2 linked regions of the Kitasatospora sp. NBC_00315 genome follow. The main gene of each other region encodes a partner of the protein of the gene in region 2 in a complex. Links are inferred from orthologs where the notes say so. Each region holds a gene or a part of one and is shown on either strand. Other genes may lie near its edges. The genes, in order: uvrA and mfd.

What was found.
Region 1: the proteins of mfd (region 2) and uvrA are in contact, whole or in part, in a crystal structure (PDB 4DFC), measured with the Escherichia coli proteins. The link is inferred for Kitasatospora sp. NBC_00315 from one-to-one orthologs.

What each region holds. Positions count from the first base shown.
Region 1 is NZ_CP108025.1:2,511,497-2,526,269, reverse strand. Bases 1,059-4,494 are described here. They hold uvrA (excinuclease ABC subunit UvrA), read left to right. Parts: upstream 1,059-1,390; coding sequence 1,391-4,294; downstream 4,295-4,494. In the rest of the region: OG823_RS10050 (MBL fold metallo-hydrolase), read right to left, coding at 1-78; OG823_RS10045 (maleylpyruvate isomerase family mycothiol-dependent enzyme), read right to left, coding at 223-1,023; OG823_RS10035 (Rieske (2Fe-2S) protein), read left to right, coding at 4,573-5,046; excinuclease ABC subunit UvrC, read left to right, coding at 5,143-7,359; RNase adapter RapZ, read left to right, coding at 7,478-8,389; uridine diphosphate-N-acetylglucosamine-binding protein YvcK, read left to right, coding at 8,460-9,527; DNA-binding protein WhiA, read left to right, coding at 9,518-10,498; gap (type I glyceraldehyde-3-phosphate dehydrogenase), read left to right, coding at 10,821-11,825; pgk (phosphoglycerate kinase), read left to right, coding at 12,007-13,212; tpiA (triose-phosphate isomerase), read left to right, coding at 13,218-14,003; preprotein translocase subunit SecG, read left to right, coding at 14,093-14,329; OG823_RS09990 (RNA polymerase-binding protein RbpA), read left to right, coding at 14,604-14,773. UniProt on the Escherichia coli protein: The UvrABC repair system catalyzes the recognition and processing of DNA lesions. UvrA is an ATPase and a DNA-binding protein. A damage recognition complex composed of 2 UvrA and 2 UvrB subunits scans DNA for abnormalities.
Region 2 is NZ_CP108025.1:3,446,662-3,462,164, forward strand. The notes cover bases 3,671-7,836. They hold mfd (transcription-repair coupling factor), read right to left. Parts: upstream 7,501-7,836; coding sequence 3,871-7,500; downstream 3,671-3,870. Other genes in these bases: OG823_RS13860 (Lrp/AsnC family transcriptional regulator), read left to right, coding at 3,671-3,759. Outside these bases: OG823_RS13835 (helix-turn-helix domain-containing protein), read left to right, coding at 172-1,023; OG823_RS13840 (DUF397 domain-containing protein), read left to right, coding at 1,035-1,259; OG823_RS13845 (VOC family protein), read left to right, coding at 1,434-1,850; OG823_RS13850 (nucleoside deaminase), read right to left, coding at 1,876-2,304; OG823_RS13855 (TIGR03619 family F420-dependent LLM class oxidoreductase), read right to left, coding at 2,301-3,167; more of OG823_RS13860, read left to right, coding at 3,262-3,670; OG823_RS13870 (hypothetical protein), read right to left, coding at 8,035-9,354; OG823_RS13875 (SUKH-4 family immunity protein), read right to left, coding at 9,571-11,853; OG823_RS13880 (SMI1/KNR4 family protein), read right to left, coding at 11,917-12,918; OG823_RS13885 (YwqJ-related putative deaminase), read left to right, coding at 13,473-13,943; OG823_RS13890 (SUKH-3 domain-containing protein), read left to right, coding at 14,047-14,517; OG823_RS13895 (sensor histidine kinase), read right to left, coding at 14,584-15,503. UniProt on the Escherichia coli protein: Couples transcription and DNA repair by recognizing RNA polymerase (RNAP) stalled at DNA lesions. Mediates ATP-dependent release of RNAP and its truncated transcript from the DNA, and recruitment of nucleotide excision repair machinery to the damaged site.

The sequences.
Region 1 (14,773 bases), 930 kb from region 2 along the record:
CACCTTGGTGATGATCAGGTGGGCCAGCTCGCGCACGTCCGGCGGGCCGCCGACCTTCACCGCTCCGTGGTACGTCATCGGGCCGCTCCTCGTTGTGTTCTGGGGGCACCGCTGCGTGGCGGGCCCGCGGTGTGTGCGGGTACGGGTGGTGCGACGGTCGGGCGCGGTCCGGGACGGCCGGCGGGGGCCGCCGCGGACCGGCACGTGTTCATCCTCGCGCGGTCAGCCCAGTGCGGGAAGCGGCGGCAGCGCGGTGCGGGCGTCGGCGAGCTGGACGCCGTCCCGGTGCACCTGCAGGCCGTCGCCGTCCGAGCGGCCGGAGAGCCAGGCGGTGAGCGCGCGGATCGGGCCCTCGACGGTCAGTGCCGGGGTGTCGGCGGGCGCGCCGATCCGGGCGCGGTCGGCGCTGTCGTCGGCGATCAGCAGTGCGGCGGGCAGCTCGGCCGCGCCGTCGAGCCGCGCCGCCAGACGCCGGAACTCGGCCACCGCGAACTCCTCGGGCCAGTGCGCGGGGGTGTGGCCGGCGTCCAGGTCGACGTGGTGGTACTCGACCTCCATCAGCCGCTTCCAGGGGACGTCGCAGGCGCTGAACGCGTTCCCGGTGCGGTGCCGGACCTCGGCGTCCCAGGCCGCCTCGTGGAGGAGCGTCGCCGCGGCGGCGAAGCGCTCGGAGGCCTCGTGCAGGTCGGCGAGCTGGACGTCGAGCGGGCGGGGCGCCCCGGACTCGATGTCCTGGTCGCGGCTCTCGGCGGTGGGGTACTGCGGGATGTCCCGGCCGGTGCGGGCGCTGTCGAGCAGGTTGACCAGCGAGTCGGCGTTGCGGGCGAGGTGCGCCAGGACGTGGCCCCTGGTCCAGCCGGGCAGGGCCGAGGGCTCGCCGACGGCCGTCGGCTTGAGCTCCGCCACCGTGCGCAGCAGTTGGGCGGTGCTGTCGGCGACCAGCAGCAGGCGGGCCGCCGCGGTGGCGGCGGCGCTCGGAGCGGTCGTGGCGGGCGTGCTGGTTCCGGTCCCGATGTCGGTCATGGTGCGCCCTCTCGACGAAATGTGCCCGTGGGACGGGTTCGCGGCGTGCCCGTGAGGCCCGCCGCTCGTTGACGTTGATGACGCTATCGCCGATGCGGTGGGTGAGGCGGGCAGACCGGCCATGTCGGCGCGGACCAGGGGGATTCCGGCCGACCGGCGAGCGGGCCGGCGGCGGCCCCGTCACCCGTTCGGGTGATCTCCACTGGACAGGCTCGATAATCGAACGCCTGAGCTAGTAGGCTGGCCGTCCCAAGCTGCAAGACTGGAACACTGGAAGAACGGGCCCCTCTCGCTCGTTGGCATCTGGGTGAGAGTCCTCAGCGACAGTCCTGAGTGAGAAGCCCACCGGAGAAAGGCGCCAGAAGCAGTGGCCGACCGCCTCATCGTCCGCGGTGCTCGCGAGCACAACCTCAAGAACGTCTCCCTCGACCTCCCGCGCGACTCGCTGATCGTCTTCACCGGCCTCTCCGGCTCGGGCAAGTCCTCGCTGGCGTTCGACACGATCTTCGCGGAGGGCCAGCGACGCTACGTCGAGTCGCTCTCCTCGTACGCCCGGCAGTTCCTCGGGCAGATGGACAAGCCCGACGTCGACTTCATCGAGGGGCTCTCCCCGGCCGTCTCGATCGACCAGAAGTCCACCAACCGCAACCCGCGTTCCACCGTCGGCACCATCACGGAGGTGTACGACTACCTCCGCCTGCTGTTCGCCCGGATCGGCAAGCCGCACTGCCCGCACTGCTCGCGTCCGATCGCCAAGCAGTCCCCGCAGGCCATCGTCGACCGCGTGCTGGAACTCAAGGAGGGCACCCGCTTCCAGGTGCTCAGCCCGGTGGTCCGCGAGCGCAAGGGCGAGTTCGTCGATCTCTTCGCCGACCTCCAGTCGAAGGGGTACGCCCGGGCCCGGGTGGACGGCGAGACGGTCCAGCTGGCCGAGCCGCCCAAGCTCAAGAAGCAGGAGAAGCACACCATCGAGGTGGTCATCGACCGCCTCACCGTCAAGGAGAGCGCCAAGCGCCGTCTGACGGATTCGGTGGAGACGGCCCTCAAGCTGGCCGGCGGCATGGTCGTGCTCGACTTCGTCGACCTCCCCGAGGACGATCCGGAGCGCGAGCGGATGTTCTCCGAGCACCTCTACTGCCCCTACGACGACGTGTCGTTCGAGGAGCTGGAGCCCCGCTCGTTCTCCTTCAACTCGCCGTTCGGCGCCTGCCCCGACTGCTCCGGCCTGGGCAACCGGATGGAGGTCGACCCGGAGCTGGTCATCCCGGACGAGGAGAAGTCGCTCGACGAGGGCGCCATCCACCCCTGGTCCGGCGGCCACACCAAGGAGTACTTCCAGCGCCTGATCGACGCGCTCTCCGGCGAGCTGGGGTTCCGCACCGACATCCCCTGGGCCGGGCTGCCCGCCCGGGCGAGGAAGGCGCTGCTCTACGGCCACAAGCACCAGGTCGAGGTCCGCTACCGCAACCGCTACGGCCGCGACCGCTCCTACACCACGGGGTTCGAGGGCGCGGTGCCGTTCATCCAGCGCCGGCACACCGAGGCGGAGAGCGACAGCAGCCGCGAGCGCTTCGAGGGCTACATGCGCGAGGTGCCCTGCCCGACCTGTGAGGGCACCCGGCTGAAGCCGGTGGTGCTCGCCGTCACCGTGCAGGACAGGTCCATCGCGGACGTCTCGGCGATGTCGATCAGCGACTGCTCCGACTTCCTCGGGGCGATGAAGCTCGACGCCCGCGACAAGCAGATCGCCGAGCGGGTGCTGAAGGAGGTCAACGAGCGGCTGCGTTTCCTGGTCGACGTCGGCCTGGACTACCTCTCCCTCAACCGCGCGGCCGGCACCCTCTCCGGTGGCGAGGCCCAGCGCATCCGCCTCGCCACCCAGATCGGCTCCGGCCTGGTCGGCGTGCTCTACGTGCTGGACGAACCCTCGATCGGCCTGCACCAGCGCGACAACCACCGCCTGATCGAGACCCTCGTGCGCCTGCGGGACATCGGCAACACCCTGATCGTGGTGGAGCACGACGAGGACACCATCAAGATGGCCGACTGGGTGGTCGACATCGGCCCGGGGGCCGGCGAGCACGGCGGCAAGGTGGTGCACTCCGGCTCGCTCAAGCAGCTGCTGGCCAACAAGGAGTCGCTGACCGGCCAGTACCTCTCCGGCAAGCGGTTCATCCCGATCCCGGCGGCCCGCCGGCCGCGTGACAAGAAGCGCCAGCTGGTGGTGCACGGGGCGCGGGAGCACAACCTCAAGGACGTCACCGTCGCCTTCCCGCTCGGGACGTTCACGGCGATCACGGGGGTCTCGGGCTCGGGCAAGTCCACCCTGGTCAACGACATCCTCTACACCCACCTCGCCCGGGAGCTCAACGGTGCGCGCAGCGTGCCCGGCCGGCACACCCGGATCACCGGCACCGACCTGGTCGACAAGGTGGTGCACGTCGACCAGTCGCCGATCGGCCGTACCCCGCGCTCCAACCCGGCCACCTACACCGGCGTGTTCGACCACGTCCGGCGGCTGTTCGCGGAGACCCAGGAGGCGAAGGTGCGCGGCTACCTGCCGGGCCGCTTCTCCTTCAACGTCAAGGGCGGCCGCTGCGAGAACTGCTCGGGCGACGGCACCATCAAGATCGAGATGAACTTCCTGCCGGACGTCTACGTCCCCTGCGAGGTCTGCCACGGGGCCCGGTACAACCGGGAGACGCTGGAGGTCCACTACAAGGGCAAGTCCGTCGCCGACATTCTGGACATGCCGATCGAGGAGGGCCTGGACTTCTTCGAGGCCGTCCCGGCGATCGCCCGGCACCTGCGCACCCTCAACGACGTCGGACTCGGCTACGTCCGGCTCGGCCAGTCCGCGCCGACGCTCTCCGGCGGCGAGGCGCAGCGCGTCAAGCTCGCCTCGGAGCTGCAGAAGCGTTCCACCGGCAGGACGGTCTACGTGCTCGACGAGCCGACCACCGGCCTGCACTTCGAGGACATCAGCAAGCTGATCAAGGTGCTCGACGGCCTGGTGGAGAAGGGCAACACGGTGGTCGTGATCGAGCACAACCTCGACGTGATCAAGACCGCCGACTGGGTGGTGGACATGGGCCCCGAGGGTGGTTCCGGCGGCGGCTCGGTGGTCGCCGAGGGCACGCCGGAGGAGATCGCCGCCGTCCCCGCCAGCCACACCGGCAAGTTCCTGCGCGACATCCTTCTCGATGTCAGCGACGCGGCCCCGGCCGCATCCGCGAAGACGCCCCGCAAGCGCGCCGCGGCCAAGAAGTAACCAAGACCCCGTGTCGTCCGCCCCCGGCCCACCCGGGGCGGGCGGCACGGCCCTTAGACTGCCAGGGCGGTCCCCGGGGCCGTCCCGGCACGGTGCGGCACGCGCCTCGCGGCACCGCATCGCGCCGAAGCGTCCGGCAGAGGCACCACGGCACGACGGAACCACGCGCGCCGCAGGGGCACTGCACGACACCGTACGGACGGCGCACCACGACCGCAGCACCGCGCCACCTGTCGCACCACCCGAGCACCCGACCACCCGAGCAGGAGCAGCCACCGATGTCCGAGGCCCCGACGAGCCCTGCCACCACCCGCCGCACCCTGCTCTGCGGAGCCGCCGCCGTCCTCGCCGGCGGCGCGACCGTCGCCGTGTCCGGCTGCGCCTCCTCCGCCTCGCCGTCCGGCTCGGGATCCGGCTCGGGTTCGGGCTCCGGCTCCGGTTCGGACGCCGCGGCCGGCCCGGTCGAGGTCGGCCCGGCCGCCGACGTGCCGGTCGGCGGCGGCAAGGTCTACCGCGAGAAGAAGATCGTCGTCACCCAGCCGACGGCGGGTCAGTACAAGGCGTTCAGCGCCAAGTGCACCCACGCCGGCTGCGTCGTCGACCAGATCAAGGACAGCCAGATCCAGTGCCCCTGCCACGGCAGCCGGTTCAGCATCGCCGACGGTTCGGTCCAGGACGGTCCGGCGCCCACCCCGCTGCCCTCGTACCAGGTGGCGGTCGACGGCGGCACCCTCAAGGTGACGCCGTCCTGATCCGCGTCCCGGCCGGCGTGCCGGGGGGCCTCCCCGGCGCCCCGGTTCCGCCGGTCCGGCCCCCGGAGTGTCGGTCGGACTCGGTACGGTGGACCCATGGCTGACCCGTCCACCTACCGCCCCGCTCCGGGGGCGATTCCGACCTCGCCGGGCGTCTACCGGTTCCGCGACGCCCACGGGCGGGTCATCTACGTCGGCAAGGCCAAGAGCCTGCGCCCGCGGCTCTCCTCGTACTTCCAGGACATCGCCGGCCTGCACCCGCGCACCGCGACGATGGTCACCACCGCCGCCTCGGTGGAGTGGACGGTGGTCGGCACCGAGGTCGAGGCGCTGCAGCTGGAGTACTCCTGGATCAAGGAGTACGACCCGCGCTTCAACGTCAAGTACCGCGACGACAAGAGCTATCCGGAGCTCGCCGTCACCCTCGACGAGGAGTTCCCGCGGGTCCAGGTGATGCGCGGGGCGCACAAGAAGGGCGTGCGCTACTTCGGGCCGTACGGGCACGCCTGGGCGATCCGTGAGACGGTCGACCTGCTGCTGCGGGTCTTCCCCGTCAGGACGTGCTCCAACGGCGTCTTCAAACGCGCCGCGCAGGTCGGCCGGCCCTGCCTGCTCGGGTACATCGGCAAGTGCGCCGCGCCCTGTGTCGGCAAGGTCTCGCAGGCCGAACACGCCGAGCTGGCCGAGGAGTTCTGCGACTTCATGGCCGGCCGCACCGGCAACCACCTGCGCCGTCTGGAGGACCAGATGCGCGAGGCGGCCGCCGACCTGGAGTACGAGCGGGCCGCCCGGCTGCGCGACGACATCGGGGCGCTCAAGCGGGCGATGGAGAAGAACGCCGTCGTCCTGGCCGACGGCACCGACGCGGACCTGCTGGCCCTGGCCGAGGACGAGCTGGAGGCCGCGGTCCAGATCTTCCACGTCCGCGGCGGCCGGGTGCGCGGCCAGCGCGGCTGGGTGACCGACAAGGTCGAGGACGTGGACACCGCGGCGCTGGTCGAGCACGCCCTCCAGCAGCTCTACGGCGGCGGCGCGGAGAGCGTCCCGCGCGAGGTGCTGGTCCCCGTCCTGCCGGAGCCGGTGGTGCCCGTCCGGGAGTGGCTGAGCGTGCTCCGGGGAGCGCAGGTCGATCTCCGGGTGCCCCAGCGCGGCGACAAGAAGGACCTGATGGCCACGGTGGCCCGCAACGCCCAGCAGTCGCTGGCCCTGCACAAGACCAAGCGCGCCTCCGACCTCACCACCCGCAGCCGGGCCCTGCAGGAGATCGCCGAGGCGCTGCAGCTGGACTCGGTGCCGCTGCGCATCGAGTGCTTCGACATCTCGCACCTCCAGGGCGAGGACGTGGTCGCCTCGATGGTGGTGTTCGAGGACGGCCTGGCCCGTAAGAGCGAGTACCGCCGGTTCCAGATCAAGGGCTTCGAGGGGCAGGACGACGTCCGCTCGATGCACGAGGTGATCAGCCGCCGCTTCCGCCGCTACCTGCGCGAGCGCGAGGAGACGGGGGAGTGGGCCGTTCCCGAGGCCGACGATCCCGGGCAGCAGCCCGAGGCGGGGCACCCCGCCGGCGGGCGGGCCGGGGAGGAGCTGCCGTCCGGCCCGATCGACCCGGAGACCGGCCGTCCCCGCCGGTTCGCCTACCCGCCGCAGCTGCTGGTGGTCGACGGCGGGCAGCCGCAGGTCGCCGCGGCCCGCCGGGCGCTGGACGAGCTGGGGATCGACGACGTCGCCCTCTGCGGTCTGGCCAAGCGGCTGGAGGAGGTCTGGCTGCCGGGTGAGGACGACCCGGTGGTCCTGCCGCGCAGCAGCGAGGGCCTCTACCTGTTGCAGCGGGTCCGGGACGAGGCGCACCGGTTCGCCATCTCCTACCAGCGCAACAAGCGCTCCAAGCGACTCACCGCGGGGGAGCTGGACTCGGTACCCGGCCTCGGCGAGACTCGCCGCCAGGCACTGCTCAAGCACTTCGGCTCGCTGAAGCGGCTGCGGGCGGCCACGGTCGACGAGCTCTGCGAGGTCCCGGGCATCGGCCGGCGCACCGCGGAGACTGTTGCGGCAGCGTTGGCCTCCCGTACACCCTCGACATTCGCGGTGAACACCGCCACGGGAGAGATCCTTGATGACGGCGCCGAGGAGCGGCCGGCGGCGGTGCGGCCGGCGGCGGAGGCGGCGCCGGCAGCGCCCTCGGCCGCGGTGCGGTCCGGCGCGGTGCGGTCCGATGCGGCGCCGTCCGATGCGGTGCGGTCCGATGCGGCGCCGTCCGACGCAGTGCAGTCCGTTGCGGTGCCCTCCACCGCAACGCCCCACGAGACGCCATGACGGCCGGCGCCGCCCGTCAATGCGCGCAGGCCGCGTTAACCCCCCAGGGTGACCTGGGGAAGCGCGGCGGCGCCGCACGCGTTCTCTTCAGCAGAACCACCGAGATCGGGGAACCGAAGTGACCGTGTCAGACGATGGGGGTACGTCCCGACCGCAGGCCGGGGGAGAGACCATCCCGGAGCTGGTGATCATCTCCGGCATGTCCGGAGCCGGCCGTTCGACGGCGGCCAAGTGCCTGGAGGACCTGGGCTGGTTCGTCGTGGACAACCTGCCGCCGGCCCTCATTCCCACCATGGTCGACCTCGGCGCCCGCTCCCAGGGCGCCGTCGCGCGGATCGGCGTGGTGGTGGACGTCCGGGGCCGCAAGTTCTTCGACGACCTGCTGACCTCGCTGGAGGAGCTGGAGAAGCGCGGCGTCCGCCTCAGCGTGGTCTTCCTGGATTCCTCGGACGACACCCTGGTCCGCCGCTTCGAGAGCGTCCGCCGGCCGCACCCGCTGCAGGCCGAGGGCCGGATCGTCGACGGCATCGCCCAGGAGCGCGACCTGCTGCGCGAGCTGCGCGGCGAGGCCGACCTGGTGATCGACACCTCGAACCTCAACGTCCACCAGCTGCGGGCCAAGCTGGACGCCCAGTTCGCCGACCACGACGAGCCGGAGCTGCGGGCGACGGTGATGTCCTTCGGCTTCAAGTACGGCCTGCCGGTGGACGCCGACCTCGTGGTGGACTGTCGCTTCCTGCCCAACCCGCACTGGGTCCCGGAGCTGCGCGCCCGTACCGGCACGGATCCGGACGTCGCGGGCTACGTCTTCCAGCAGCCCGGGGCGAACGAATTCCTTGACGGGTACGCGGACCTCCTGCGTATCGTCACCGAGGGGTACCGACGCGAGGGCAAGCGGTACATGACCCTTGCCGTAGGCTGCACCGGTGGCAAGCACCGCAGCGTGGCCATGTCCGAGCGGTTGACGAAGCGTCTGATCGCGGACGGCGTCGAGACGGTGCTCGTGCACCGGGACATGGGACGGGAGTAGCCGCGACGCCCTGCCGTCAGGCAGCCGGCGGCGGCAGGCAGAGGAACACGAGGTGGGTGTGGCGGGATCAGTGCCCTGGCGACAGGCCCAGAGCAGGGCCGCCGACCGATCGGCGGCCCCGGTGAGATCCTCGGCGGCGGGAAAGCCCCGCGCCAACGCCCCGAGGATCACCGCGCTGGGCGGCGGCCAGGGCCTGTCCGCCTCGCTGTCGGCCCTGCGCCGGCTGACCACCCACCTCACGGCGGTGGTCACGGTGGCCGACGACGGCGGCTCCAGCGGCCGGCTCCGCACCGAGCTGGGCGTCCTGCCCCCGGGCGACCTCCGCAAGGCGCTCGCGGCCCTCTGCGGGGACGACGAGTGGGGCCGTACCTGGTCCGAGGTGATCCAGCAGAGGTTCAGCGGCACCGGCGAGCTCGGCGGGCACGCGGTGGGCAACCTGCTGATCGTCGCGCTCTGGGAGAAGCTGGGCGATCCGGTGGCCGCCCTGGACTGGGTGGGCCGGCTGCTCAACGTGCAGGGCCGGGTGCTGCCGATGTCGGCCGTACCGCTGGACATCGAGGCGGTGGTCCGCGGTCACGACCCGGCCCGCCCGGCCGAGCTGTCCGCCGTGCGCGGACAGGCCGACGTGGCGGTCACCCCCGGCACGGTGCAGTCGATCCGGCTGCTGCCGGACGCGCCGCCGGCCGTCCCGGAGGCCGTGACGGCCGTCCGGGAGGCGGACTGGGTGGTGCTGGGCCCGGGTTCCTGGTTCACCAGCGTGCTCCCGCACCTGCTGGTCCCCGAGCTCGCCGAGGCCCTGGTCGAGACCCGGGCGCGGCGCCTGCTGACCCTGAACCTGGCCCCCCAGCCGGGCGAGACCGAGGGCTTCACACCCCAGCGCCACCTGGAGGTGATCGCCGACCACGCCCCGGACCTCGCGGTGGATGCCATCCTGGTGGACGAGCGCGCGGTCACCGGCGGCGCTTTCGGTGTGGCCGACCTGGCCGGGCTGGAGAAGGCGGCGGAGCGGATGGGCGCGGCCCTGGTGCTCGACCGGGTCGCCGCGGCGGACGGCACGCCGCGACACGACCGGGAGCTTCTGGCCGCGGCGTACGACCGGATTTTCCGGACACATGGAAGGATCGGCCCATGGCGATGACGGCAGCGGTGAAGGACGAAATCAGCCGGCTCCCCGTCACCCGGGCCTGCTGCCGCAAGGCGGAGGTTTCGGCGATCCTCAGGTTCGCGGGTGGCTTGCACATTGTGAGCGGCCGGATCGTGATCGAGGCTGAGCTGGACACCGGCGTGGCGGCGCGGCGACTGCGCAAGGATCTGCTGGAGATCTTCGGACACTCCTCGGATCTGGTGGTGATGGCCCCCGGCGGCCTGCGACGCGGCAGCCGGTACGTGGTGCGGGTGGTCAAGGACGGCGAACTGCTCGCGCGGCAGACCGGGCTGGTGGACGGCAGGGGACGCCCGATCCGGGGCCTGCCCCCGGCGGTGGTCTCCGGCGCGACCTGTGACGCCGAGGCGGCCTGGCGCGGGGCCTTCCTGGCGCACGGCTCGCTGACCGAGCCCGGCAGGTCCTCCTCGCTGGAGATCACCTGCCCCGGCTCCGAGGCCGCGCTGGCCCTGGTCGGTGCGGCCCGTCGGCTCGGCATCCCGGCGAAGGCCCGCGAGGTGCGCGGGGTGGACCGGGTGGTCATCCGGGACGGCGACGCCATCGGCGCACTGCTGACCAGGCTCGGCGCCCACGAGTCGGTGCTGGCCTGGGAGGAGCGCCGGATGCGCCGCGAGGTGCGCGCCACCGCCAACCGGCTGGCCAACTTCGACGACGCCAACCTGCGCCGCTCCGCGCGGGCCGCGGTCGCGGCCGGCGCCCGGGTGCAGCGCGCCCTGGAGATCCTCGGCGAGGAGGTGCCCGAGCACCTGGCGGCGGCCGGTCAGCTGCGTATGCAGCACAAGCAGGCCTCGCTGGAGGAGCTCGGCGCACTGGCCGATCCGCCGCTGACCAAGGACGCGGTGGCGGGGCGGATCCGTCGGCTGCTGGCGATGGCCGACAAGCGCGCCTCCGAGCTGGGCCTGCCCAGCACCGAGGCCAACCTGACCGACGAGATGGCGCTCAACTGAGCCCGAACGGGCCGCCGGCTCCGGCCGGCGGCCCGGATCTCACCTGTTGAACGGCCGATGTCCCGGATCGCGGACATCGGCCGTTTCGCGTCCGAACCGTGCGCCCGCTCCGCCCAAGTGCCTTCCGGGGCCGGGGGAGCAGCTCACCCGGGCGCCGCGGGCGAAGGCCCGGCCGGCGGCCCCCGCCGCGCCACGCCAGGGCTCTGACCCTGGGCGGATGTGCTGAGGCGCCGATGGGAGAGGTAGGGTCATGGGTGGTCGGGGACATCCCATTTCCACCCCGTCGGCATAGTTCCGACGAACCTAACAAGGAGATCGGTTCGTGACGATCCGGGTAGGCATCAACGGATTCGGCCGCATTGGCCGCAACTTCTTCCGGGCTGTTCGGTCCCAGGGCGCGGACATCGAGATCGTCGGTGTCAACGACCTGACCGACACCACGACCCTGGCGCACCTGCTCAAGTACGACTCGATCCTGGGCACCCTCCAGGCCGAGATCAGCCACACCGCCGACAGCATCACCGTCGACGGCAAGACCTTCAAGGTCATCGCCGAGCGTGACCCGGCCAACCTGCCCTGGGGCGAGCTGGGCGTGGACATCGTCATCGAGTCCACCGGCATCTTCACCAAGGCCGACGCTGCGAAGAAGCACGTCACCGCCGGCGCGAAGAAGGTCATCATCTCGGCGCCCGCCACCGACGAGGACGTCACCATCGTGATGGGCGTCAACGACGACAAGTACGACGCGGCGAACCACACCGTCATCTCCAACGCCTCGTGCACCACCAACTGCGTGGCGCCGATGGCGAAGGTGCTGCTGGAGAACTTCGGCATCGTCAAGGGTCTGATGACCACGGTGCACGCGTTCACCAACGACCAGGTCACGCTGGACTTCCCGCACAAGGACCTGCGTCGCGCCCGCGCCGCCTCGCTGAACATCATCCCGACCTCGACCGGTGCCGCCAAGGCCACCGCCCTGGTCATCCCCGAGCTCAAGGGCAAGCTGGACGGCACCTCGCTGCGCGTCCCGGTCCCGACCGGCTCGATCACCGACCTGGTCGTCACGCTGGAGCGCGACGTCACGGTCGAGGAGGTCAACGCCGCCTTCCAGAAGGCGTCCGAGGGCTCGCTCAAGGGCATCCTGCAGTACACCGAGGACCCGATCGTCTCCTCCGACATCGTGAACTCGCCGTTCTCGACGATCTTCGACTCGCTGATGACGATGGTCCAGGGCAACCAGGTCAAGATCTTCGGCTGGTACGACAACGAGTGGGGCTACTCCAACCGCCTCGTCAACCTGACCACCCTCGTCGGCGGCCAGCTCTGACGCAGCGGGAGCTGACGTGATGTGAGGAACAGGGCCCGGACGGCCGTGCGCGACCGTCCGGGCCTTGTTCCTTGGCGTGCTTCCCTGCGCCGCAGCACCGTGGCACCCTCGCTTCTTGGACCCGGCGGCCCGGCGCCGTGCCGTCGCCTCGCGCCACCTCTCCCCAGGAGACTCGAAGAACGTGAAGACCATCGAAGACCTCGACGTCGCGGGCAAGCGCGTGTTCGTCCGCGCCGACCTGAACGTCCCGCTCTCGGGCGCCGCGATCACCGACGACGGCCGGATCCGCGCCGTCGCGCCGACCATCGCCAAGCTGGTGCAGGCCGGCGCGAAGGTGATCGTCGCCTCCCACCTGGGCCGCCCCAAGGGTGAGCCCGACCCGCAGTTCTCCCTCGCCCCCGTCGCCGTGCGCCTCGGTGAGATCCTCGGTCGGCCGGTCGCCTTCGCGACCGACACCGTGGGCGAGAGCGCGAAGGCCACCGTCGCCGCCCTGGCCGACGGCGAGGTCACGCTGCTGGAGAACCTGCGCTTCAACGCCGGTGAGACCGCGAAGGACGACGCCGAGCGCGGCGCCTTCGCGGACGCCCTGGCCGAGCTGGCCGACCTCTACGTGGGCGACGGCTTCGGCGCCGTGCACCGCAAGCACGCCTCGGTCTACGACCTGCCGGCGCGCCTGCCGCACGCCGTCGGCGACCTGATCGCCACCGAGGTCGCGGTCCTCAAGCGGCTCACCGAGGACGTGGCCCGCCCGTACGTGGTGGTGCTCGGCGGCTCGAAGGTCTCCGACAAGGTCGGCGTGATCGACAACCTGCTCGGCAAGGCCGACCGGATCGTCATCGGCGGCGGCATGGTCTTCACCTTCCTGAAGGCGCTCGGCCACGAGGTGGGCAACTCGCTGCTGCAGGAGGACCAGATCCCCGTGGTCCTGGAGTACCTGGAGCGGGCGAAGGCCAACGGCGTCGAGTTCGTCCTGCCGGTGGACGCCGCGGTCTCCGGGAGCTTCCCCGACCTCAAGACCAAGGCCCCGGTGGAGGACTTCGCGGTCGTCGCGGCCGACGCGATCCCCGCGGGCACGCTGGGGCTGGACATCGGCCCGCGCAGCGCGGAGCTGTTCGCCGAGAAGCTGGCCGACGCGGCCACCGTCTTCTGGAACGGCCCGATGGGCGTGTTCGAGCACCCGGCGTTCGCCGAGGGCACCAAGGCCGTCGCGCAGGCGCTGCTGGACAGCGACGCGTTCACCGTCGTCGGCGGCGGGGACTCCGCCGCGGCCGTCCGCATCCTGGGCTTCGACGAGACGAAGTTCGGGCACATCTCGACCGGCGGGGGCGCGAGCCTGGAGTACCTGGAGGGCAAGTCCCTCCCCGGTCTGACCGCCCTGGAGGGCTGAACCACATGACCGAGCGTCTCCCGCTGATGGCGGGCAACTGGAAGATGAACCTCAACCACCTCGAGGCCATCCAGCACACCCAGAAGCTGGCCTTCGCGCTGGCCGACAAGGACTACGAGGCGGTCGAGGTCGCGGTTCTGACCCCGTTCACCGACCTGCGTTCGGTCCAGACCCTGGTCGACGGCGACAAGCTGAAGATCAAGTACGGCTCGCAGGACATCTCGGCCCAGGACTCCGGTGCCTACACCGGTGAGATCTCCGGCCAGATGCTCGCCAAGCTGAAGTGCACCTACGCGGCCATCGGCCACTCGGAGCGCCGCCAGTACCACGGTGAGAACGAGGAGATCGTCAACGCCAAGGTGAAGGCGGCCTACCGCCACGGCATCACGCCGATCCTCTGCGTCGGCGAGCCGCTGGAGGTCCGCAAGGCGGGCACCCACGTCGCGCACACGCTGGCCCAGCTCGACGGCGCCCTCGACGGCGTCCCGGCCTCGGACGCCGAGAGCGTCGTCGTCGCGTACGAGCCGGTCTGGGCGATCGGCACCGGCGAGGTGGCGACCCCCGAGGACGCCCAGGAGGTCTGCGCCGCGATCCGGGGCCGGCTGGCCGAGCTGTACGACGGTGCGCTGGCCGCCAAGGTCCGTGTTCTGTACGGCGGTTCCGTGAAGGCCTCCAGTGCGGCCGGCCTGATGGCCAAGCCGGACGTGGACGGTGCGCTGATCGGTGGTGCCTCGCTGGACGCCGACGAGTTCGTCAGGATCGTGCGTTACCGTGAGCAGGCAGTAGGCTAACGCCGCCGCAGCAACGTAGGCTTTGGGGCCGGACCGCCCGTAAGCGGCCCGGCCCCTTGCCGATGAACGAGAGAGTTGGTCCCGCCGTTATGGTTATCGGGTTCTCGATTGCCCTGATCATCTTCAGCCTGCTGATGGTCCTGCTGGTGCTGCTGCACAAGGGCAAGGGCGGCGGCCTGTCCGACATGTTCGGTGGCGGCGCGATGTCCGCCGGCGGCGGCTCGGCCGTGGCCGAGCGCAACCTGGACCGCATCACCATCATCATCGGCGTCGGCTGGTTCGCCTGCATCATGATTCTCGGCCTGGTACTCAAGTACAAGAGCTGACGTTCCTGCGCGAACAGCCGTTTTGCCACATGTCTGACGGTGCGTCGTCCGCCCGCCTATCATGAGGGGCGCCCGGTCCGGGCGCAGTCCCGGAGGCGGTGCGGACAGATCCTTATCGGCTGCTTACACTGGGACAACTTCGCCACCGCCCGCAGGCCGTAGCCGGCCGGCAGTGGATACTGGCCGCGACCTGGGCCCCTCGACGGGCCCGGGTCTCCCTGTCCCAGGGTGACGGCTGAGATCGCATCGCATTCAGCACGCAGGGAGTCAGACCGTGGCAAGTGGCAACGCCATTCGTGGCAGCAGAGTCGGCGCCGGCCCGATGGGCGAGGCGGAGCGCGGTGAGTCCGCGCCCCGCAACCGGATCTCCTTCTGGTGCGCCAACAAGCACGAGACGCGCCCCAGCTTCGCCGCCGAGGCCGTCATCCCGGAGACCTGGGACTG
Region 2 (15,503 bases):
GGGACGATGCACTTCCGTCTTACGGCCGTCACGCATGGCGAGCGATGCGATACTCACCGTAGGGCACAAGCTTTTTACGGAACAAGGTTGTGCCGTCGATTCACCCGTACGTGTCCAACCCGGCTCACCGCACACGGGACAGACTCAGAGTCGGCCGGAAGGATGGGGCGCATGCCACCGAGGATCAATCCCACCGCACGGAACGAGCGCCTGGGAACAGAGCTGAGGAAACTGCGCGAACAGGCCGGCATGACGGCCCGTGCGGCCGCCAGCCTCCTCGGAGCCGACCAGGCCCAGATGTCGAACCTGGAGGCCGGGAGGGTCGGCGCCAGCGCCGAACGCGTGCGGCGGCTCGCGGCACACTACGCCTGTGACGACACGGCCCTCGTCGACGCGCTCGTGGAGATGGCGACGGAGCGCACCCGGGGCTGGTGGGAAGAGTATCGGGAGGTACTCCCGCGCAACTTCCTCGACCTGTCGGAGCTGGAGTTCCACGCCACGGCCATGCGCACGGTCAAGGTCGTCGAGATCCCCGGCATCATGCAGACCGAAGCGCATGCCAGAGCCGTCTTCGGCTACTACCCACCACCACTGCCGCCGAGGGATCTGGAAGCCCGGGTCGCCCACCGCATGCAGCGCCGTACGGTTCTGGACCGCGCCCATCCGCCCCTGGTCGAGGCGGTGGTCCACGAGGCAGCTCTGCACATGACGGTCGGTGGACCGCGAACTGCTCGCGAGCAGCTCGGCCTCCTACTCGAACTCTCCGACCGTCCGAACATCAGCGTCCGCGTGATCCCCTTCTCGGCGGGCGAGTTCGCGGGGCCAGGCGTATCGATGCTGTACCTCGACGGGCCGGTCCGCCAGCTCGACACGGTCCAGGTGGACACCCCCTTGAACGGAGTCCTGATGAATGCGGAGGCACAGCTCAGGAGGTATCGAACGCTCTATGCAAAGGTAGTGGGCGCATCGCTAGGGGTCGCCGCATCACGTGACCTCATCCATCGCCTTGCCAAGGACCTCTGAAGGGAACAGCCGTGCCGATCACCTGGCAGAAGTCGTCGTACTCGGGTGGCGGAGACGGCGCCGACTGCATAGAGCTGGCCCTCGTCGACGGCGCCGTCCTGCTGCGTGAGAGCGACGACCCCGGAGTCGTCGTCACCACCACACCCGCCAAGCTCCGTGCGTTCATCCTCGGCGTCAAGGCGGGCGAGTTCGACCACCTCGCCGACGGCGTTGTCCGCGCCTCCGACGGGCGTTAGAGTCGACCGGGTGACTGCCGGGTCGGCCATGGGCCACATACGAGTGAGGCGCCCGGCCCCGGCATGACCCCGGGGCGGGCCAGAGCCCCGCCCGATCCTCTCCGCTTCCTCGCGTCCGGCGCCCCTGTGCGGCGCCGCGTCCCATGTGACCGAGCCCCGGAGAGGCCCTCAGCAATGTCGTACGCCCCGCAGTACGCGCCGTCCGTCAGTACCGTCCAGCTCAACCACACAGCAGTCCACGCCAGGGACCGGCAGTTGTCGGCCGAGTTCCTCGCCGCGATCCTCGGCCTGGTGCTCGGCGCCCCGATCGGGCCGTTCCTGCCCCTGGATCTCGGCAACGGCGTCACGCTCGACTTCTACGAGAAGCGTGACGAGCCGATCCAGGCGCAGCACTACGCGTTCCTGGTACCCGACGAGCAGTTCGATGCCATGATCGCCCGGTTGGAGGCGGTCGGGGTCGTGTACTACGCCGATCCGCACCATGGCGAGCCCGGCCGGATCAACCGCCTCTTCGGTGGCCGGGGCGCGTACTTCGAGGACCCGGCCGGCCACAACATGGAGATCATGACCCGGCCCTACCTCCGGCCCTGAGCCGCCGCCGGGGACGGGCGGCGGGTCAGCGGTAGTACCCCTCGACCACGGCGCGGACCTCATCGAGCAGCGCGGGGCCGTCCTGCGGAACGGGTGGCCTCCCGCTGCCCGGCCTGATGTCCAGGAGTTGCTCGTCGGAGAGGGCGAACACCACCCGTCGCAGCCCGGCCTGTCGGATGGCCGCCTCGCACATCCCGCACGGCTGGCAGCTGGTGTACATGGTGGTCTCGGCCGCCGTGGCCGCGTCCAGCTCCCTCGCGGCCCAGCGCGCCAGTTTGAGCTCCGGGTGCGCGGTGATGTCCCGGTCGGTGAGTGTGGTGTTGCGGTCCTCCGCCAGCACCGTCCCGTCCGGCGCCGAGAGCAGCGATCCGAACGGCGGGTTACCGCTCGTCCGCGCCTCGGCGGCCAGCGCGATGGCGCGGCGGAGGAGGGCGTGGTCGTCGGGTGTGGTCATGACTGCTCCGTTCCGGTGCGGGGTGGTGGGTTGAAGTGCGCGGCCACCGTGGCCAGGGCCTGCCGGCCCACCTGCGGGTGGCAGGTCTCACGGGGGTCACCGTTGTAGTGGTCGAGGACGACGCTCTCGGCGCCCAGCAGCCGCAGCTGGTCGAGGTCGTCCATGACCTGGTCGATCGTGCCCTCACCGGCGAGGCGTCGCGGTCCTTCGACCGGCGCCGCGGTGAGCCTGAGCGCGATCCGGGGGGCCAGCGCGGGCACCGGGAGCCGTTGCTCCTCCGCGACGGACCTCAGCCTGTCCGCGGCCTCCCGCAGCCACGGCATCGTGCAGCGCAGCGGATGCCACGCGTCCCCGAGCCGGACGGCCCGGCGCAGACCGGCGTCGCTGTTGCCGCCGACCCAGAGCGGGATCCGCCGCTCCCCGTAGGAGGCGGTGTCCGCCCAGGCGGCCCGGATGTCCCGCAGGTGGTCGTCGGTCAGGCGTCCGCGCTGTTCGAAGGGGATCCCGAGCGCGGCGAACTCCTGCCGCGCCCAGCCCACCCCCACGCCGAGGACCAGCCGGCCGCCGCTGAGCCGGTCCAGGTTGGCCGCCGTACGGGCGGTGAGCAGCGGGTGCCGGTAGGGGGTGATGAGGACGGTCGTGCCGAGCCGGATCCGGGTGGTGAGGCCGGCCAGCCAGGACAGCGTGCTGAAGGGCTCGTAGAAGGGCGCCGGGTAGCGCTCGGCGACGTCGGGCGTGATGACGATGTGGTCCGAGACCATCAGCAGGTCGAAGCCCAGGCCCTCGATGGTCTGGGCGCCGCCGCGCAGCGCGCCCGGGTCGGTGCCGGGGCCGAAGTTGAGGAGGTTCACTCCGAGTTTCACGCGTTCGAGCCTAGTCGGCCGCCGTCGGCCCCCAGAAGGGATTCCCGCCTGTTCAGGGGCGGTTCGGCCGTGGATCCGCCGGTAATCTGGGCGGATGACCGAGACTCTTGACGCGACCGACTGGGCGATCCTGGCGGAGCTCCAGCGGGACGGCCGGATCGCGTTCACGGAGTTGGCACGGCGGGTGAACCTCAGTGCGTCGGCGACCACGGAGCGGGTGCGGCGGCTGGAGGCGGCCGAGGTGATCACGGGGTACCGGGCGGAGGTGGACCTGGAGCGCACCGGGCACGCGGTGCTGGCGGTGATCCGGCTGAAGTACCCGGGGAACGCGCACGAACCCCTGCACCGGTTGCTCGGGGAGCGCCCGGAGATCCTGGAGTGCCTGCGCACCACCGGGGACGACTGCTACGTCCTGAAGGTGGCGACCACCTCGACGGGTCACCTGGAGGAGATCGTCGACGCGCTGGCCCGGTTCGGGAGCACGACCACCAGCCTCGTCCTCAGCCGGACGCTGCCGTACCGCGGGCCCCGGGCGCCCCGGGCGGCCGCCCGGCCGGTCCGGGCGCCGGTCGGTCCCGCCACGTCCCCCTGACGAAGGCCCCGGCCGGGGAGCCCCGCCGACGGGCGGCGAGGCAGCGGGGCCCGCCGCCCATCCGCGGGAACGACGGGCCCGAACGGTCGGCCGGCCGGGCAACCGGGCGGGTCAGCGCTTGCCGCCCGCCAGGTCGTCGAACATCGCCGACAGGAACTCGCTGCACCAGGCCAGCAGTTCGCGCCCGACCAGCGGCTTGCCGCCGATCCGGCCGGTGGAGGGGCGGGGTACCAGGATCTGCTGGGCGGTCGCCTTGACCTGGCTGCGCGGGTAGAGCCGGTTGAGTCTCAACTCCTGCGACTCGCGCAGCTCCACCGGGCTGAATCGGATGTTGGCGCCCTGGAGGGTGATGTCGCCGATGCCGCACCGCCGGGCGTACAGCCGCAGGGCCGCGACCAGCAGCAGGTTCTCCACGGCCTCGGGCAACTTGCCGTAGCGGTCGGTGAGTTCCTCGCGGACGTGCAGGATGTCCTGCTCGGAGTTGACGGCCGCGATCGAGCGGTAGGCCTGCAGGCGCAGCCGCTCGCCGGGGGCGTAGTCGTGCGGGACGTGGGCGTCGACGGGCAGCTCGATCTTGACGTCGAGCGGCTCCTCCTCCGGCTCCGCGCCGCCGCCGGCCAGCGACTCGCGGAACTCGGCCACGGCCTCGCCGACCATCCGCATGTAGAGGTCGAAGCCGACGCCGGCGATGTGCCCGGACTGCTCGCCGCCGAGCAGGTTGCCCGCCCCGCGGATCTCCAGGTCCTTCATCGCGACGTACATGCCGGCGCCCATCTCGGTGTGCTGGGCGATGGTGGCCAGCCGCTCGTGCGCGGTCTCGGTGAGCGGCTTCTCCGGCGGGTAGAGCATGTACGCGTATCCGCGCTCGCGGCCACGGCCGACCCGGCCGCGCAGCTGGTGCAGCTGGGAGAGGCCGAAGGTGTCGCCGCGCTCCACGATCAGGGTGTTGGCGTTGGAGATGTCGATGCCGGATTCCACGATCGTGGTGGAGACCAGGACGTCGAACTCCTTCTCCCAGAAGTCGACGACGACCTTCTCCAGCAGGGTCTCGCCCATCTGGCCGTGCGCGGTGGCGACCCGTGCCTCGGGGACGAGCTGCTTCAGCCGGGCGGCGGCCCGGTCGATCGACTCGACCCGGTTGTGGATGTAGAACACCTGTCCCTCGCGCAGGAGTTCACGGCGGATCGCGGCGGAGATCTGCTTCTCGTCGTAGGGGCCGACGAAGGTCAGCACCGGGTGCCGCTCCTCCGGCGGGGTGGTGATCGTCGACATCTCGCGGATGCCGGTGACCGCCATCTCCAGGGTGCGCGGGATCGGGGTCGCGGACATCGTCAGCACGTCGACGTTGGCGCGCAGCTTCTTGAGCTGCTCCTTGTGCTCGACACCGAAGCGCTGCTCCTCGTCGACGATGACCAGGCCGAGATCCTTGAACCTGGTCTCGGAGGAGAACAGCCGGTGGGTGCCGATCACGACGTCCACCGAGCCCTCGAAGAGGCCCTCCAGGACGGCCTTCGCCTCCGCGTCGCTCTGGAAGCGCGACAGCGCCTTCACCACCACGGGGAAGTTGGCGTACCGCTCGGCGAAGGTGGAGAAGTGCTGCTGGACGAGCAGGGTGGTGGGCACCAGCACCGCGACCTGCTTGCCGTCCTGGACGGCCTTGAACGCGGCCCGCACCGCGATCTCGGTCTTGCCGTAGCCGACGTCGCCGCAGATCAGCCGGTCCATCGGGACGGACTTCTCCATGTCCGACTTGACCTCGGCGATGGTGGTGAGCTGGTCGGGCGTCTCCGCGTACGGGAAGGCGTCCTCCAGCTCGCGCTGCCAGGGGGTGTCCGGGCCGAAGGTGTGCCCGGGGGCGGCCATCCGCGCCGAGTACAGCTTGATCAGGTCGCCGGCGATCTCGCGGACGGCCTTCTTGGCCTTCTGCTTGGTCTTCGCCCAGTCCGCGCCGCCGAGCCGGTGCAGGGTCGGGGCCTCGCCGCCGACGTACTTGGTGACCTGGTCCAGCTGGTCGGTCGGCACGAACAGCCGGTCGCCGGGGTGGCCGCGCTTGGCGGGCGCGTACTCCAGCACCAGGTACTCGCGGGTGGCGCCCTGCACGGTGCGCTGCACCATCTCGACGTACCGGCCGACGCCGTGCGCCTCGTGCACCACGAAGTCGCCGGCCGCCAGGGCCAGCGGGTCGATCGCGTTGCGGCGCCGGGAGGGCATCCGGCGCATGTCCTTGGTGGAGGACTTCTGGCCGGAGAGGTCGGTCTCGGTGACGACGGTGAGCCTGAGCGCCTCGTCGACGAAGCCGTGCTCGATCGAGCCGCACGAGACGTGGACGACGTCCCTGGTGGGGGCGTCGGTGAGGTCGGCGACCAGACGGGACGGGATGCCCTCGTTGCCGAGCACCTCGGCGAGCCGGGAGGCGGGCCCGTGGCCCTCCGTCACCATGACCACCCGCCAGTCGGCGGTCAGCCGCTCCTTGGCGTCCGCGATGGCGCGGGCGGTGTCACCCCGGTACGCCTCGACGGCGCGCATGCCGAGGGTGAGGGTGTTGGTGTCGAATTCGAGCAGCGTCGTGCCGCCCGAGGAGTCGCTGGTGGCGAACGGACTGACGGACCACCAGGGCAGGCCGATGCCGGCCGCGTGCTCGCGGACGTCGGCCAGCGACCAGAGCGAGGCGGCCGAGACGTCGATCGACTCGACGTCGATCGGCCGGTCCCCGCCGGTCGCGGCGGCGACCCAGGACGCGTGCAGGAACTCCTGGCTGGTCGCCACCAGGTCCGTGGCCCGGGTGCGGACGCGCTCGGGGTCGCAGACCACGGCGATGCTGCCGGCGGGCAGGACGTCGAGCAGCAGCTCCATGTCCTCCACCAGGACGGGGGCCAGCGACTCCATGCCCTCGACCGCGATGCCCTGGGCGATCTTGTCGAGGATCTCGCCCAGCTCGGGGTGCCGGCCGGCCAGCTCGGCCGCCTTGGCGCGGACGGCGTCGGTCAGCAGCAGCTCCCGGCAGGGCGGCGCCCACAGGCCGTGATCGGCGATCTCCAGGGAGCGCTGGTCGGCGACCTTGAAGTAGCGGATCTCCTCGATCTCGTCGCCCCAGAACTCCACCCGCAGCGGGTGCTCCTCGGTCGGCGGGAAGACGTCCAGGATGCCACCGCGGACGGCGAACTCACCGCGCTTCTCGACCAGTTCGACCCGGGCGTAGGCAGCGGCGGCCAGCCCGCGGGCCACCGACTCCAGGTCGTGCGACTCGCCGCGGCGCAGCGCCACCGGCTCCAGCTCGGCCAGGCCCTTGACCTGCGGCTGGAGCACCGAGCGGACGGGCGCCACGATCACCTGGACGGGCCCGGCCGCCAGGTCGTCGGCGCGCGGGTGGGCGATCCGGCGCAGCACGGCCAGCCGGCGGCCGACGGTGTCCGAGCGGGGCGAGAGCCGCTCGTGCGGCAGGGTCTCCCAGGCGGGGAACTCCGCGACCGCGTCCGGGGGCAGCAGCGAGCGCAGCGAGGCGGCGAGGTCCTCGGCCTCCCGGCCGGTGGCGGTCACCGCGAGCACCGGGCGGCCCCGGTCGGCGTCGGCCCGACCCGCCAGGGCCCTGGCCAGCGCGGCGATCACGAAGGGGCGGGCGGCCGGCGGGCCGACCAGGTCGAGGTGCTGGCGTGCCCCGGCGGCGGCGCCGGTGGCGGCCTCGATCGCCTCGGCGAGGGCGGCGTCCCGCGCGACGACATCGAGCAGTCCGGTCAGGCTCATCTGGAGTCTCTTCTTCGTCCCGTAGCTGGAGTGGCCCAGGCGCCGGGAGGCCGGCCGGGCAACGCGAACGGCCCGGCACGCCGAGCGGCCGGGGGTGTCCAGCCTACGCCGGAGCGCCGACGCGCACGCGGCGCACCGGCGTGGGCGCGGCCGACCGGTGGTTCGTCATCGGTCCATGAATGCCACGAAGTGGACATACTCCTGTCACTGGCCGTCCATGGAGATCGCGCAGCATGGTGAATGTGCCCGCCGCACCCAACCGTGGGGGATGGCTGCAGTGGGCACGGTCGCAGCCCGATGGGGGTCGGGATGCGAGGCCGGGCGACCCTGGGTGGGGGCGCCCGCCCAATCGCCGGGAACCGTGGCGCCCTTTCCTGGAGGGCGCCACGGGTCTCGGCCCCTTTGCGTTCCGGGGCCCCCGGCCGCGCGCCACCGCGGGGCCCGGCGACCGGGACGGGCCCCGACCGGCCGGCGTGGCGGCGGTCGGGGCCCGGACAGCGGACGGATCAGGTGCGGCGGTGTGCGGCGGACGGATCAGGTGCGGCGGTGCGCCACGGTGTGGGGCGTCGCGTAGTCCGAGCCGTCGTCCACGATCACGATCTTCGGAATGATCCGGGTGGCCGCGTCCGTGCCCTCGACCGGCTCCCCGGGCGGGGTCGACGGCTTCGGCGGCGCCGCGGACACCCGCCCGGGGGTGAACTCGGGGGCCTCCCCGTCCGACGTCACCGGGAGCACGGTGGTGTCGGCCTCGGGGGCCGGGCCGGGCACCACCGGCGCGGACGGCCCGGAGGGCCCGGAGGACGCGGAGGACGCGGAGGACGCGGAGGACGCGGAGGACGCGGAGGACGCGGAGGACGCGGAGGACGCGTCCTGGACCACGGCGATCTCACCGGTGTCCGCCTCCGCGTCCACCGGGGCGGGCGCCGCGGCCGGCCGCACCGGGCCGGGCGCCTCGGCGGCCTGCTCGGGTTCGATCGCGCCGACCGCCGCGCCGGTGAGCGAGGCCAGCGTCCCCTTGATGTGATCCAGGTGCTGCTGCACCACCTCGTGGCGCTCGGCGAACTCGACCTGCTCCTGATCGCTCGCCGCGTTGATCCGCTCCGCCTCGCGGCGGGCCCGGTCGATCAGCTGATCGGCCTTGGCCTGGGCCTCCGCGTCGGACTGCTTGACCTTGCCGAGCACCGACTCGCGGTACTGCTCGGCCTCCTTGAGCCGGCGCGCCGCCGTCTGCGCCACCTCGGTGTCGCCGGCGTCCGCCCGGGCGACCGCCGCCGCGAACATCTCGTCCGCGCCGCGGCGCAGCTCCGCCAGCTTCGCCTCGGCCCGCTCCGACGCCTCGGCGGCGGCGACCCGGACCTGGGCGGCGTACGAGGTGGCGGCGTCCCGGGCGGCGCGGGCCTCGGCGTCCGCCTCACCGCGCAGCTTCTCGGCCTCCGCGCGGGTGCGCTCCTCGCTGCGCCGGGTGGCCTGGTCGGCCTCGGTGCGCACGGCGGTGGCGTACTCCTCGGAGGTGCGGGCGAGCTCCTGCCCGGCCTCGTAGACCTCGTCGCGGGTGTCCTCGGCGAAGCGCTCGGCGGCCTCGCGCACGGCCCGGGACTCCTTCTCCGCGGTGACCGCCAGCCCGGCGGCCTGCTCGCTGAGCAGGTTGTAGTCGGGTGCGGGGGCGTCCGCGGCGGCCTGGACGAACTCGTCGAGCCGCTTCTCCATCTCGCGCAGACCGGCGCCCAGGACGCTCAGCCGCTCCCAGGCCTCGTCGCGCTGGGCGGTCAGCGCTGCCAAGGTTCGATCGACCTGCTCTGGCGCGTAACCACGCCGGGCAGCGGTGAAACCGTACTGGGAGACGGCATCGCTCATGGGCTCTTCCCCTCGTGTCACGGGCTTCGGCTGTCACGGGCTGCGGGCGCCCAGGGCCGGAACGATTCTGAAGATGGCGGGACGAGCCGGGTAGGCCCATCCTCTTGACCTATTTTGCGCGGATTATGGGCAAACCCAAACGAGGCGCCGCCGTACCGACACGCCCGGGGGGTCGCACCGGGGGCCGGTGCGACCACTCCCACCTGCGACGATCCGCTAGAGCAGACCGTCCCAGAACTGTTCGAGCAGAACCGCCCACCACGTGTCCGCCGTCTGCAGCGCCGCCGGGTCGATCGCGGCCAGCTGGTTCTGGAAGTCGGTGGTCCAGCGGGCCGCCTGCTCCGGAGTGAGCCCGAAGCGCAGCCGCCACATCCGGCCCAGCAGAGCGAGCGCCCGGACGAACTCGGGCACGCCGGTGTTCACGAAGCGCGGCGGCTCGCCCCCGCCCTCCAGATCGACCGCGACCACGGCCGCCGTGCCGTACTGCACGCAGAGCTGGCGCCCGTAGTCGTTGCCCAGCACCAGGTAGCCGCCGAAGTCGGGGCCGCCCTGGACGCCGCGCTCGGCGGCCAGCTCGGCGAGCGTCGGGATCGGACGCCCCTCCTGCGCCTGGGCCCAGAAGAACGGCCCGAAGTCGCGCGGCAGCCCGGCCCACATCAGGGTCTGCGCCACCGGCTCGGGCACGCCCTGCCGGGAGACCGCGCGCTGCTCGAAGCGGAACACGGCCGGCCCGAAGGCCTGCCCGAGCTCCGCCGCCAGCTGCTGCGGCGCGACCGGCGCCGGCGGCGGGACGCTGCCGGGCGCGGGCGGCGGCACCCGCACGGGGCGAGGGCGCTGCGGGGCGGAGGCCAGCTGGTGCAGTTCGTCCAGGTGGTCCAGCAGGTGGACCATGCCGGCCTGCCGCGCCTGGTGGTCGCGGCCGTAGCCGGCGGTGTGGGTCAGCCGCACGTTCGGCCAGGACGCCCGGATCATCCGGGCGCAGTAGCCGCCCGGCAGGTCGCAGGACTCCAGCTCGGTGTAGAGCTCCAGCACCTGCTCCGGCGGGACGTTCAGCCGGCGCAGCTCCTGGAGGATCTTCCACTCCGGGTGCGGGGTGCCGGGCTCGCTGCGCTGCAGGAGCTTCTGCTCCGAGCCGTCCGGGCCCCGGTAGCTGAGCGCCGCGAAGTACCCGGGGCCGACCGCGGGCACCCCGGGGTCGACCGGCGGGCCCTGCGGACCGGGGAACGGCGGCGGGACGGCCGCCGGCGCGACGGCCGGGCCGGGCACGGCCGGGGAGGCGGCGCCCGGGTAGCCGTAGCCGACCGGCGGCATGGCGGAGGGCGGCGTGCCGTGGGCGACCGCGCCCGGGCCGCCGGGCAGCTCGATCGCGTGCGCGAGCTGGGTCGCCTCGTACGCGACGCCGGCGCCCGGGGCGGCCTGCGGCGCCGGGGCGGGCGGCGCGGGGGCCGGTGCACCGCCGCGCAGACCCGGCGGCGGCGGGGGCGGCGGGGCGCTCGCCCCTCGGCCGGCGCCGTTGTGGGCCGGTCCGCCCGCGCCTCCGCGCAGGTCGGCGGGGGGCGGGGGCGGTGGCGCGCCGGCCCCGGATCGGCCGTGACCGCCCTGCGGCGGCGCGGGCGGCACCGGGGCGGCGGGCGCGCCGGGCAGGCCCATCAGCCCGGGCGGCGCGTCGGGCGAGGCGAGCATGGTCGGGGCGTGGTCGACCGACGGCGCCGGTGGCGGCGGGCCGGTCGGGGCCGGAGCCGGGGCGACGGGGGCGCCGGGCAGACCCGCCAGGCCGGGCAGGGCGCCCGGCGGCGCCAGCACGGTGGGCGCGTAGCCGTCGGCGGCCGGCGGAGCCGGGTGGGCCGGCGGGGGCGCGGCCGGTACGCCGTCCGGCAGCTGCACGGTGACGGCCTCGCCGCCGGGCGGCGGCGCGAGCATGGTCGGGGCGCCCCCGGCGGGGCCCTGCGGGAACGGCGGGGTGCTGAGCACACCGGGGCCCCGGCCGTGACGGCCCTCGGCCGGGACCGGGGCGGGCAGGGGCGCGGGCGCGGGCGGCGGCGCGGGCGCGGCGGCCTGCGCGGGTTCCGGGGCGGGAGCAGGGGCGGGAGCAGCGGCAGGGGCGCCGAGCCGCTCGGCCTCGGCGGCGATCGCGGCCGCGCCGGCCTCCTGCAGCCACTGCGGCGGGCTGAGCAGGAAGGAGGTCGCCTCGACCGCGCCCGGCGCCGGCCTGGCCGCACCGGCCGGGTTGGCGGCCACCGGACGGCCGTACACCTCCTCGTACTGCCGGACGACCTCGTTGACGGGGAGCGCCGGCCACAGCGTGCTCGCTCCGCTGTCGCGGGCGACGACCAGCCGGGCCTCCCCACCGTCCGCCGCCGTGCCGTCCTCGGGATCGACCGCCCAGCAGATGAAGCCGAGATCGAACTCCCGGACCCGCACCTCGCGTTGCAGCGATCGCGGCACACCGCCGTTGATCCAGTCCTCGGCAAGCTCCTGCGCCTGCGCGTACGTCACCACGCCCGGTTCACCCCTGTCCCCTCAGCATCTTTCCCCGGCACGGCCGGCCGTGCGTCCCGCATCTCAGCGCACCGGTACGGCCCGGGCGAACCCGCCGTCCACCATCAGCTCGGCGACCGTCTCCAGCTCCGGCGGGCAACCGGCCAGCCGGAGCAGGAACGCGTCGAAGTCCTCGCCGCAGGGCAGCAGCAGCCGTGCCACCCGCTCCTCGGGGCTCTCGGCCCCGCCCTCGTCCCGCGCGTCGTCGTACAGGCAGGCCCAGACCGACCCGGTGCCCTCGCCGCGCACCTTGAGCGCCAGGATGCCGCCCTGGACGTACGCGATGCCCAGGTAGTCCTTGGTGAGGTGGTCGCGCAGGCACTTGTTGGCGTACACCAGGTCCTGGACGCCGAACTCCTCGCTTAGCGTCAGGAACGGCTGGTCCAGCAGCAGTCCGTACTCGGTGTCCAGCGCGACACCGACCGGGCCGCGGCCGCCGGCCACCTTGAGGAAGTTGCGGTACGCGCCGGGCAGCCGGTAGCCGAGGCGCTCCTCCGCCAGCTGGACCAGGTCCTCGGCGACGCTCATCGGGTCACCGCCGTCCTTGGCCAGCGAGAAGTGCACCGGCCGGTGCTCCTGCAACGGGCGGGTGCCGCGCCGGCCGTGGTCCGCGGAGGAGCGGGCGAGGCCGCCGTGATGCCGTAGCAGCGCCTTGACCTCGACCGGGACGAGCTCCATCCGGCGCCAGCCCGGGGCGGCCGCGCCCACCGCGTGGTGCCAGGTCCAGCCCGGCGGGGTGGCCACGGCCGTGTCCAGGTCGGCCCAGAGCTCGTGGCCCTGGGTGAAGAGCGCGGCGTTGGCGGAGACGAAGTCGGTCAGGCGCAGCTCGTCCACCCCGAAGCCGGCCGGCGGGTCGGCGACCTCGGCCGCGGCTGCGGCGTAGGCGCTGAAATCCGGGTGGCCGTACTCGTCCATCCGTACCCCGGCCGGATGCCGCTCGGCCCGCACCGGGTCCGGGAACTGCACCACCTGCCCCGCGTACGCCGCATTGGGTGCGGCGGCGGTACCGGGCCGACCTGTCGTCATCTGGGAGCCCCCACTGGCTGCTGCAACGTGTCCATCGCCGACTGCTGGGCACCAGCCTAGGGGGTGGGGGGCCGCGCCGGTCGCCCCGCCTGGAGGTTCGTCCGACCGGCGGCCGGGACACGGCGGCCGGGGGCGGTCGCCCGCTCCCGTCGGCGCCCCCGGCCCGCCTTCCGATGCCGGGGCGGCCCCGCCGCCGGCTGCCCCAGGGGCCGCCTCCGGGCGGGGAGTTGGCGCGGGTGCGGCCGGCGCCGCCGCCGGCCGCGGGGCCCCGACCCGGCAGCGGACCCGGGTCAGCCGGCGGCCGTTTCGGGCCACCAGGGGCGACTGGTGTCGAAGTCGTGAAGATCCCGCCATGGACTCCGACACGCCGGGCCGGCCTCCCCGTCGTTCCGTCCCTTCTGCCCCATACTGCACACCCCGGTTGGCTGATCGACAGTGGTGTTTGACAGGCTGGGGCCCGGCCCGACCCGGCATCAGTGCGGCCGCCGCCAGGCCGTTCACCACGGCAGCCGCCCCGGGGGCCCGCGAGGGCCGCACAGCAGGAGAGAGGACGCATGACCACCGAACAACAGACCGCACCGGCCGACGCCCCCCTGCTGCGCCACCACCGCGACAGCCTGCTGCCCGCCGTCGCGGCCGCGCTCTCGCTGCGCGGCGGCGAGGTGCTCACGCTGGCGGGTGACAAGGCCGAGCAGGGCCCCGGGCTGCACCCGCTGATCGGCGAGTTCCTGGACGCCCTTCCCGTCGAGCACCGCGAACGGTTCACCGGCCGGTGCCCGGAGGCGGTCCTGCTCTCCCAGCACCTGACGGCCGTGGACACCGCGCGCTCCAAGCGCGCCGCCCGCAAGGCGCTGAGCCTGCACGACGCCCGCAAGTCCCTCAAGGGCGCCCGGCTGACCACCGTACGGATCCGCGAGGAGAACGATCCCGCGCACGGCACCCACGCCCCGCCCTGCCGCTCCTGCGTACCGCTGCTGGAGCACCTGAACGTGCAGAGCGTCGCCGTCGGCCCACCCGCCGCCTGAGCGCCCGCCCCGCGCACGCCCCCGTCCCCGACCGCTGGAGCACCCCCTGAACCCGCTCAGCCAGACCGCACCCACCCGGCTCCGGCCGCGCTTCCCCGCCGACGTGGCGGCCGATCTCAAGACGGCCGGCTGGCACCCGGGCCGCTGGCAGATCCTTCAGGCCGAGCAGTGGGCCGACACCCTGGCCGGCCACGACGCCCCCGCCGACGACCCGGGCGGCGTACGGCACTCGGTCTTCCCGGCGGCCGTGGAAGCCTGGGCGGAGTTCGGCGGCCTCGCCTTCGAGTCGGCCGGCGCCGGACGCGAGCTCGCCCGCACACCGTTCCTACTCGACCCGCTCTGCGGCCTGCACCAGCCCCGGACGCTGGCCGACCTCGGCCGCGCGCTGGACACCAGGCTCGCCCCGCTCGGCGAGGAGATGTACGGCCGGGCGCTGCTCGCCATCGACGAGGCCGGCCGGGTCTACAGCCTCGACCACACCGGCGAGTGGTATCTCGGCGACAGCGTCGACCAGGCCGTCACCACCCTGCTGCTCGGCACCACCCCCGCACGGCTGTGCATCGCAGCCGTGTGACGGCGCCGGCCGTCGCGAACCGGTGACCGCCCGGCGGCCGGGCGGTCAGGGGTCAGCGGCCGGCGGTCAGCCCAGCCTCCCGTCCGGCAGCGCCAGCCGGGAGGGCAGCACCGCCTCCACCCGGAACCCGCCGTCCGGCTCCGCACCCGCCGCGAAGGTGCCGCCCAGCGCCTCCACCCGCTCCCGCATCCCCACCAGGCCGTTGCCGCCGCCGGGCAGCGCGGCCCGCTCCCCGGCGCCGCCCGGGCAGTCGTTGACCACCGCCACCCGGACGCCGTTGGGCACGTACGCCAGCAGCACCGCCACCCGGGCCCCGCCCGCGTGTTTGTGCGCGTTCGTCAGGCCCTCCTGGACCACCCGGAAGGCCGTCCGCTCCGCCTGCGCGCCGAACGCCCGGCGCGACCCGCTGACCGTGAACGTCACCGCCATCCCGGCGGCCTCCGACTGTGCGACCAGCCGGGGCAGACCCGCCAGGACGTCCGCCGGATCCGGCCGACCGCCCGGATCCTCCGACATCCGCAGCACCCCGAGGATCTCCCGCAGCTCGTCCAGCGCCTGCCGGCCCACCTCCGCCACCAGCTTGGCGCTCTGTGCCGCCTTCTGCGGATCCCGCTCGACGATCCGCTCCACCGCGCCCGCGTGCACCACCATCAGCGACACCCGGTGCGCCACCACGTCGTGCATCTCCCGGGCGATCCGGGTGCGCTCCTCCAGCCGCGCCCGCCGGGCCCGCTCGTGGGCCTGCTCGGCGAGCAGGTCGAGCTCCGTCTCCAGGCCGTGCGCCCGGTCCTTCAGCGAGTCCACCAGGCGGCGCTTGGCCCCGATGTAGAGGCCGGTCACCACCGGCGGCACCGTCAGCCCGACCGCGACCAGCACCGCCAGCAGCACCAGCCCCCACTCCGGCGGCCCGTCCCCCCGGGCGGTCTCCGGCGTCAGCACCGCGATCAGCGTCATCGCCAGTGCCTCGGCGAAGGCCAGCACGCCCA